One region of the Oceanospirillum sp. genome, then DNA from elsewhere that is predicted to be linked to it. Evidence: predicted binding sites of a transcription regulator. Region 1 holds the regulator's gene; the other holds the start of a gene.
What was found. The regulator FliA, encoded in region 1, starts transcription of late flagellar genes. The targets are predictions, from matches to a motif close to CTAAAGTTNNNNNNNNNNCNGCCGATA.

Region 1 (3,529 bases):
TTGGGTTACACTGTAGTTGACTCCAGTACGGTTATCGCGACCCAGTTAAACCAGATTATGCAGAATTATGCCCATGAATTGATTGGCCATGATGATATTCAGCATCTTATGGATGCTCTTTCAAGTCATTCGCCGAAACTGGCAGAGCAGCTGGTTCCCGATTGTTTAAGCTTGAATCAATTGCTGAAGATTATTCAGAGTTTGCTGCAGGAGAGTGTTTCTATACGTGACTTCCGCACAATTGCGCAGTCTTTAATTGAGACTGCTCAATCTACCCGGGATATAGGTCAGATGACCTCTGCGGTGCGCATTGCTTTGTCCCGTTCTATCGTGCAGTCGATTTGTGGTCCGGGTACAGACCTTCCGGTTATTACCTTGGAGCCTCAGTTGGAACAAATTTTGCTTCAATCTGTTCAGCAGGCTGCTCAATCTAATGTTGATGACAATCTTATTCTTGAGCCCGCAATGGCTGAGCGATTGCAGCAGTCCTTGGCAGAAGTATCTCAACAGCAGGAGATGATGGGTAATCCGGCAGTATTGGTAGTAGCGGCGCCAATACGGCAAGTTCTTGCCAGATTTGTTCGCTATAGTGCTCAGTCGGTACATGTTCTCTCGTATCAGGAGATTCCTGATAATAAACAGATTACTATTGTGGCTACTGTAGGACAGCAATAAACTTATATTTTGTATGGTTGGTTGGGGCTTTCACCATGGCTGCCGGAATAACGAAGGATATGGGTATTTATGAAAGTAAAACGTTTCTTTGCTCCTGATATGCGTCAAGCCATGAAGTTGGTTCGGGATGAGTTTGGTTCTGACGCTGCTATTTTGTCCAATAACAAAGTGGCTGGCGGCGTTGAAATTGTTACGGCTGTTGATTATGACGCCAGTATTCTTCGTGAACCCAGTGAACGTATCGATCCTGAAAATAGTGATGCGCTGACCGATTCTCTGGCTGATGCGTTAGCTAAAGCTAAGGATGTAATTGAAAATGCGTCGGGTGAGCAATCACCGGATCGTCTTGAGAATGCTTTTCAGGTGAAGGCAAAAGAGCGCCAGTTTGATCAGGCCGAGGCTATGGTTGACACGCTTGAGGCTCGGGGGCGCAGAAAAAGCCCAGAAGATGCAGCTATTAGAGCGATGCAGTCTGAGATCCAAGGGTTGAGAGAACTTCTTCGAGAGCAAATGAAGGAGACGATGTCTGAGAGAAAGCCTGTTGAGGCTATGCTTTATAAGCGTCTACGTCGAATGGGGCTTTCTGAGCATTTTGCTGTAAGAATTATTGAAAGTGCTTCATTAGCTGATGATGTTGAGTTTTCGGCTGCTTGGGAAAAGTCTGTCGACCAGATTCGAGCGCAAGTGTTGACTACAGGCTCAGATGTTATTGATCAGGGCGGGATTGTGGCTCTTATGGGGCCAACTGGTGTAGGAAAAACAACCTGCATTGGAAAGCTGGCTGCCCGATATGTTTTAAAATATGGCCCCGATAGCATGGCGTTGGTGACTACTGATTGTTATCGGGTTGCTGCCTATGAGCAGCTCAGGACCTTCGGTCGTATTCTTGGGGTTCCTGTTCGCGTTGTCGATGAGAAAAATTCGCTGGATGCTACGCTTAAATCATTGAAGACCAAGGCGCTTATTTTAATTGATACTGCTGGCCTTAGTGTTCAGGATCCAAATATGAGGGAGCAGTTTTCCTTATTAGAGACCGCTTCAGTTAGAATTCGTAAATATTTAGTGTTGAGTGCAATCAGCCAGCAACAGGTTTTGCAATCGACATATGAGGCCTATAGGCGACACGGTTTGAATGGGTGTGTTGTTACTAAGCTGGATGAAGCAACAAGTGCAGGTGAGGTGATCAGTCTTATAGCTGATAACAGGCTGCCTCTTGCATATTTGGCCAGTGGCCAAAAGATTCCGGATGATTTGAGGCTAGGAGATTCAGGCGTACTTGTGAGTAACGCTCTGGAGCTGCTTGAAAAGAACGAAACTAACCAAAATCCGGAACGATAGAGACGGGAGGTCGCTATCTATGGCTCTGGTAATGAGTTCAGGTATGTACTATTCCGGCAAAACAGTGACAAGCAGTCTGGTTGACGAGCATGCTCCTTTGGTCAAGAAAGTTGCTCAGCATCTTCTAAGCCGGCTGCCCCAAACCGTTATGCTTGATGATCTGATCCAGGCGGGGATGATAGGTCTTATTGAAGCCTCTCAAAAGTTTGATGGCTCGAAAGGTGCGAGTTTTGAAACATATGCTTCGATTCGTATTCGGGGTGCAATGCTTGATGAGGTTCGCAGGTATGATTGGGCTCCTCGCTCTGTTCACAGAAATAGCCGAAGGGTTTCCGAGGCGATTAAACAGGTTGAGGCTAGGACGGGCCGTGATGCCCGTGATAGTGAAATAGCAGCCGAAATGGGGGTTACTGCCGAAGAGTATAATCACTATGTGCGCGACACTGCCGGAACTAAGCTGTTCAGTTTTGATGAAATAACCGATAACGAAGACAGTAGCTTCGAGGTGGCGGATGAAACATCGGCAGAGCCTGATGAGGCTGTTGAAGGTGGTGCGTTTCAAAGGGCTTTGGCAGATGCCATCGCTGGGCTTCCTGAGAGGGAACAAATGGTTTTGGCACTTTATTACACTGAGGGTTTGAATCTGAAAGAGATTGGTTCGGTTCTCGATGTAAGTGAGTCAAGAGTCAGTCAGATACACAGCCAGGCAGCCTTAAGGCTAAGGTCTCGTTTATCTGAGTGGAAGTAATTACATTATATATATTTGATAAATGAATAATTGTAGTATTCTAGTAGTGGCAAATTGGGTGAGTGGAGGTTGCCTTGGATAAGAATATGAAGATTCTCATTGTGGATGATTTTTCCACCATGAGACGGATCGTCAAAAACCTGCTTCGTGACTTGGGTTTTACTAATACGCATGAGGCTGATGACGGTCTGACCGCCATCCCTTTATTGGAAACAGGCAACTTTGACTTTCTGGTAACGGATTGGAATATGCCAGGTATGACAGGTTTTGACCTGCTTAAGACTTGTCGTGCTGATCCTAAACTGAAAGATTTGCCTATTCTGATGGTTACAGCAGAGGCCAAACGTGAGCAGATTGTTGCAGCGGCTCAGGCTGGTGTAAATGGCTATATTGTTAAGCCTTTCACGGCTGCCGTTCTCAAGGAAAAAATCGAAAAGATTTTTGAACGAATTGAACAGCAGTAATTGGCTGCTGGGAATTTTGGCCAGTCAAGTCATTCATTAAGATAAAGGTCTCAGGTTATGGCTCTGAAAAGCCCGGGTGGACAGCAAACAACCGAGTTCGAGCAGATACTCAAAGAAAGTACCTCTGAGCTGATGGAAAAAGTGGAAAACGGTAATCTGAGCGATGCCGTTAACCTTATCCAACGTATCAATGATGAGCGAAACCGAAACTTGTACCTGGAAGTAGGGCGTCTGACTCGTGCTTTGCATGATGCTATAACCAATTTCCATATTGATGTTGGTGCTGGTAATCCTGTTTCGGAAG
Region 2 (3,529 bases), on a different contig from region 1:
GTAAAAAATGAAAAATGGTAAAAACGGATCTATCTAATCTATTGATTGCAAAGGATTTAAAAAATACGCATTTTTGGAAAAAAGTGTGAAAAATAGGTGTGCGGACTTTGTCAGCAGCCTGAAATCCCGCTTCAGTGGGATTTTTTTATTTCAAATAATATAGGATGCTAAAGGAATGCGTCAAAAAGCCGATATGGATAAGACAAAGGTGACGCAATCACGGTCTCAGAGATTGGATTAAACCTTTAGTCGTTTATTAATGTAAGTTGAAGGGGTGTGCCCATGGCTTTATATGTAAATACCAATGTTTCTGCGCTGAATGGCCAGAAAAACCTGTCAAATGTGACAGATCGTATGAACAGTTCTTTTGAGAAACTGTCTTCGGGTAGTCGCATCAACAGTGCTCGTGATGATTCGGCGGGTCTGCAGATTTCTGATCGTCTGACAACTCAGATCACAGGTCTGAACCAGGCAAGTCGTAACGCCAATGATGGTATCTCTATTGCTCAGATCGCTGAAGGTGCTTTGGGTGAGGTGACTAACAACATTCAACGTATGCGTCAGCTTGTGGTGCAAGGCGGTAACCGTACACTGTCTGATGATGATCGTAGCGCGCTAGGTCAGGAATTTACCAAGCTGCTAAATGTGAATAACGATATTGCTGACCGAACTGCATATGGCACGCTGAAGATTCTGAACGGTGATTCCCCTGAATCAGGCTTTCAGATTCAATCCGGTGCTCAGGCAGGTGAGCAGGATACGGTGACTACGGGGAATGCGGAGCTTGCAGCCCTGTTTGGTGGCGTTGCAGACGCTGAAGGTGTAACGGGTGATCTGTCTACACTGAGTACTGGCTTCAATACTGCAGGTACTATCGGTAAAATGGTTGCGGCTTACGCTGTAATTAATAATGTGAGTACCGGGGTTGCCACTAATGCTCTGTTTGGTACTAGCCGTGAAGGTAAGATTGCTGACCTTGGCAAAGATGGCGTATCTGGCGTTGTGAATATTGCGGCGCTGACGACAATCCTTGAAGCTGAGGCAACGACTTCTTCGGCTGTTGCATCAAACATAATGGCTATCGCTAATGTGAAAACTACGGTCGGGATTACTGGGACCGTAAGTGCAGGTTATAGTGATGCGCAGCTTAATGAAATTCATGGTTTCGCAACAGACACTTTGCTGGACGCCATGAGTGGTCTGATCACTCAGGTAGACACTCAGCGTGCCAAATTGGGTGCAGAGCAAAATGGTTTGGCATCTACTGTACGTAATAACACCACTGCTGTTGTAAATGTATCGGACTCTCGCTCCCGTATTCAGGATACAGACTTTGCTTCTGAAACGGCTGAGCTGACCCGTAACCAGATTATTCAGCAGGCCTCTACGACTATTCTGTCTCAGGCGAACCAGTTGCCACAGACCGCTCTGTCATTACTGCGTTAATTGATTAACAGCAGTGAAAAATCCCGCTACGGCGGGATTTTTTTTATCTGTTCTACTCTTCTTATTAGACAGAAATTTAAGTTTTCTCTTTACAGGCCGATAAAATAACAATAGTTAAGGGGCAATAAGCTCTAGGAGGAATTGGCATGAAAGTTGAAGGTTCTAACGATGCCTATGGACAGGGTTACGAAATGCGGCAAAAAAATGCCGGTATGGATGTTGGCAAGGTAACAACTGAAGCTGGAGTAAAACTTGAAAATGCTCGAACATCGGCTGTTGATGAGCTTAAGTCGGCTATGGCAGGGCAGAAAGGTGGCGGTGATCGGGAGAAAGAGCTTCAGGATGCTGTGGACAAAGTTAATCAATACGCAGAAATTCAGCAAGTCAGCCTGCGTCTGCAAGTGGAGAAAGAGCTGCAACGCGTTGTTGTTGAAGTTGTAGATAAGGATACTGACGAAGTGATTCGACAGATTCCTTCTGAGCAAACCATTGAAATTGCCAAGCGTCTTGACGAAGTGATGAAAGAGTTTTTGTCAGGTTCGGTATCTCAGTCATTTAGTTTGCTTTCGGATGAAGTGTAATTTACTGGATTCATTAAAATGGTGGGCAACGCCATTAGGAGATTGATATGAACTTTTTAGGAATTGGTTCCGGACTTGATTTATCAACAATGCTTGACGGTTTGGTCGAGGCTGCAGCTAAGCCTAAGGTCGAGCAGCTTGGCAAGCGTGAAATTCAAGCAGAAGATTCACTGTCAGGTTTGGGCATCCTAAAGAGTTTGATGTCTGACTTTAAGACAGCAGCAGATAATCTGAAAGATGCGTCTTTGTTTACAAAAATGACACCAACTCTGACGCAGCCCAGTAGTGGTGACCTTATTAAGGTGGAATCAGATACTAATGCCGTTGCTTCATCATACGACATTGAAGTGGTTGCTCTTGCCAGTGGAAGTAAGTCCACATCTGATTGGCGTTCTGTTAAATATCAAAGTGATAGCTATGCAGATGCGTCTTCAGCTCTGGGAAAATCTGGAACGTTATCTTTTCAAATAGATACCGGAGCTACAGTAGACGTTAGCGTAGGTGCTGGTGATTCGTTGAATGACATCAAAAACAATATTGATGCACTGTCAGGAATTGGAGCAAGAATCACTGATGGACGTCTTGAGTACTATGCAGAAGGTACTGGAGAAGTTCTGACCGTTACCAATGATGATGCCAGTCTTGACAGTTTTACAACTACGGGTGACATGTCAGAACGAGCAGATAGCGCTAAAGACGCTAACTTGAGTGGTACGCTCTCTTTTGCCGCAGATGGTAAGACTTTTGAGGTCACGCTAACTGGTGATGAAACACTGGATGATATCGTTGCCGCAGTTAACAGCTCTGATGATAACTTTGGTGTAACTGCGAATATTATTGATGGCCGTTTGGTTTACCAGTCTTCAGTGACAGGGGCTGGAAACGACCTGAGTGTTACCGGTATTGCAAAACTGGCAACTACTGGCAATATGAGTTCAACATCACTTGCTTCCGATGCTGAAATAAAAGTTGATGGCGTTTCTATCACTAATGATACCAATGAGTTCGATAGTGCTGTGGCGGGTCTTACGATTACAGCATTAAAACAGTCACCGGGTACTGGAACGGCTGATGTTGAAACAGCTGCATTGACTGTAGGAGAAAATACCGGAGACGTGAAATCAAAGGTCGAAGCCTTTGCTAAAGCTTATAATAAACTACGAGAAACAATGAATGAGCTTAAAGGTACTGTAGATGAAGATAATAACTACACTGCCGGTAAGCTTTCGAATGACCCTATCGTCAGAAATGTCGAGTCAGTCTTGAACAACTTGATTACAAAGCAAGTTTCTGGTGCAGATCAAGGTCTGGATACGTTGTATTCAATCGGTCTTGATATTGAAGAAGACGGTACCTTAGCAATTGATAGTGATCGACTTGATGGTGCATTAAATAACCTTGAAGGCATGAAAAAGCTTTTAGCAGGGGATGGTGCAGTTTCAAGTGATGGTCTTGCTGATCTGATCAGTGACCAAGTTGATACCTATGTAGGTATTACTGGT

Region 2: the regulator FliA is predicted to act here: its motif matches at 1,522-1,548, upstream of AC4GL5_RS03510 (flagellar protein FlaG).

Annotation. Positions count from the first base shown of each region.
Region 1 covers NZ_CEYNZH010000003.1:129,997-133,525, reverse strand. The annotation lists gene flhA (flagellar biosynthesis protein FlhA) at 1-675, shown strand, start outside; gene flhF (flagellar biosynthesis GTPase FlhF) at 745-2,013, shown strand; gene AC4GL5_RS02725 (RNA polymerase sigma factor FliA) at 2,033-2,761, shown strand; gene AC4GL5_RS02720 (chemotaxis response regulator CheY) at 2,848-3,225, shown strand; gene AC4GL5_RS02715 (protein phosphatase CheZ) at 3,283-3,529, shown strand, end outside.
Region 2 covers NZ_CEYNZH010000004.1:140,885-144,413, forward strand. The annotation lists gene AC4GL5_RS03505 (flagellin N-terminal helical domain-containing protein) at 283-1,446, shown strand; gene AC4GL5_RS03510 (flagellar protein FlaG) at 1,593-2,027, shown strand; gene fliD (flagellar filament capping protein FliD) at 2,075-3,529, shown strand, end outside.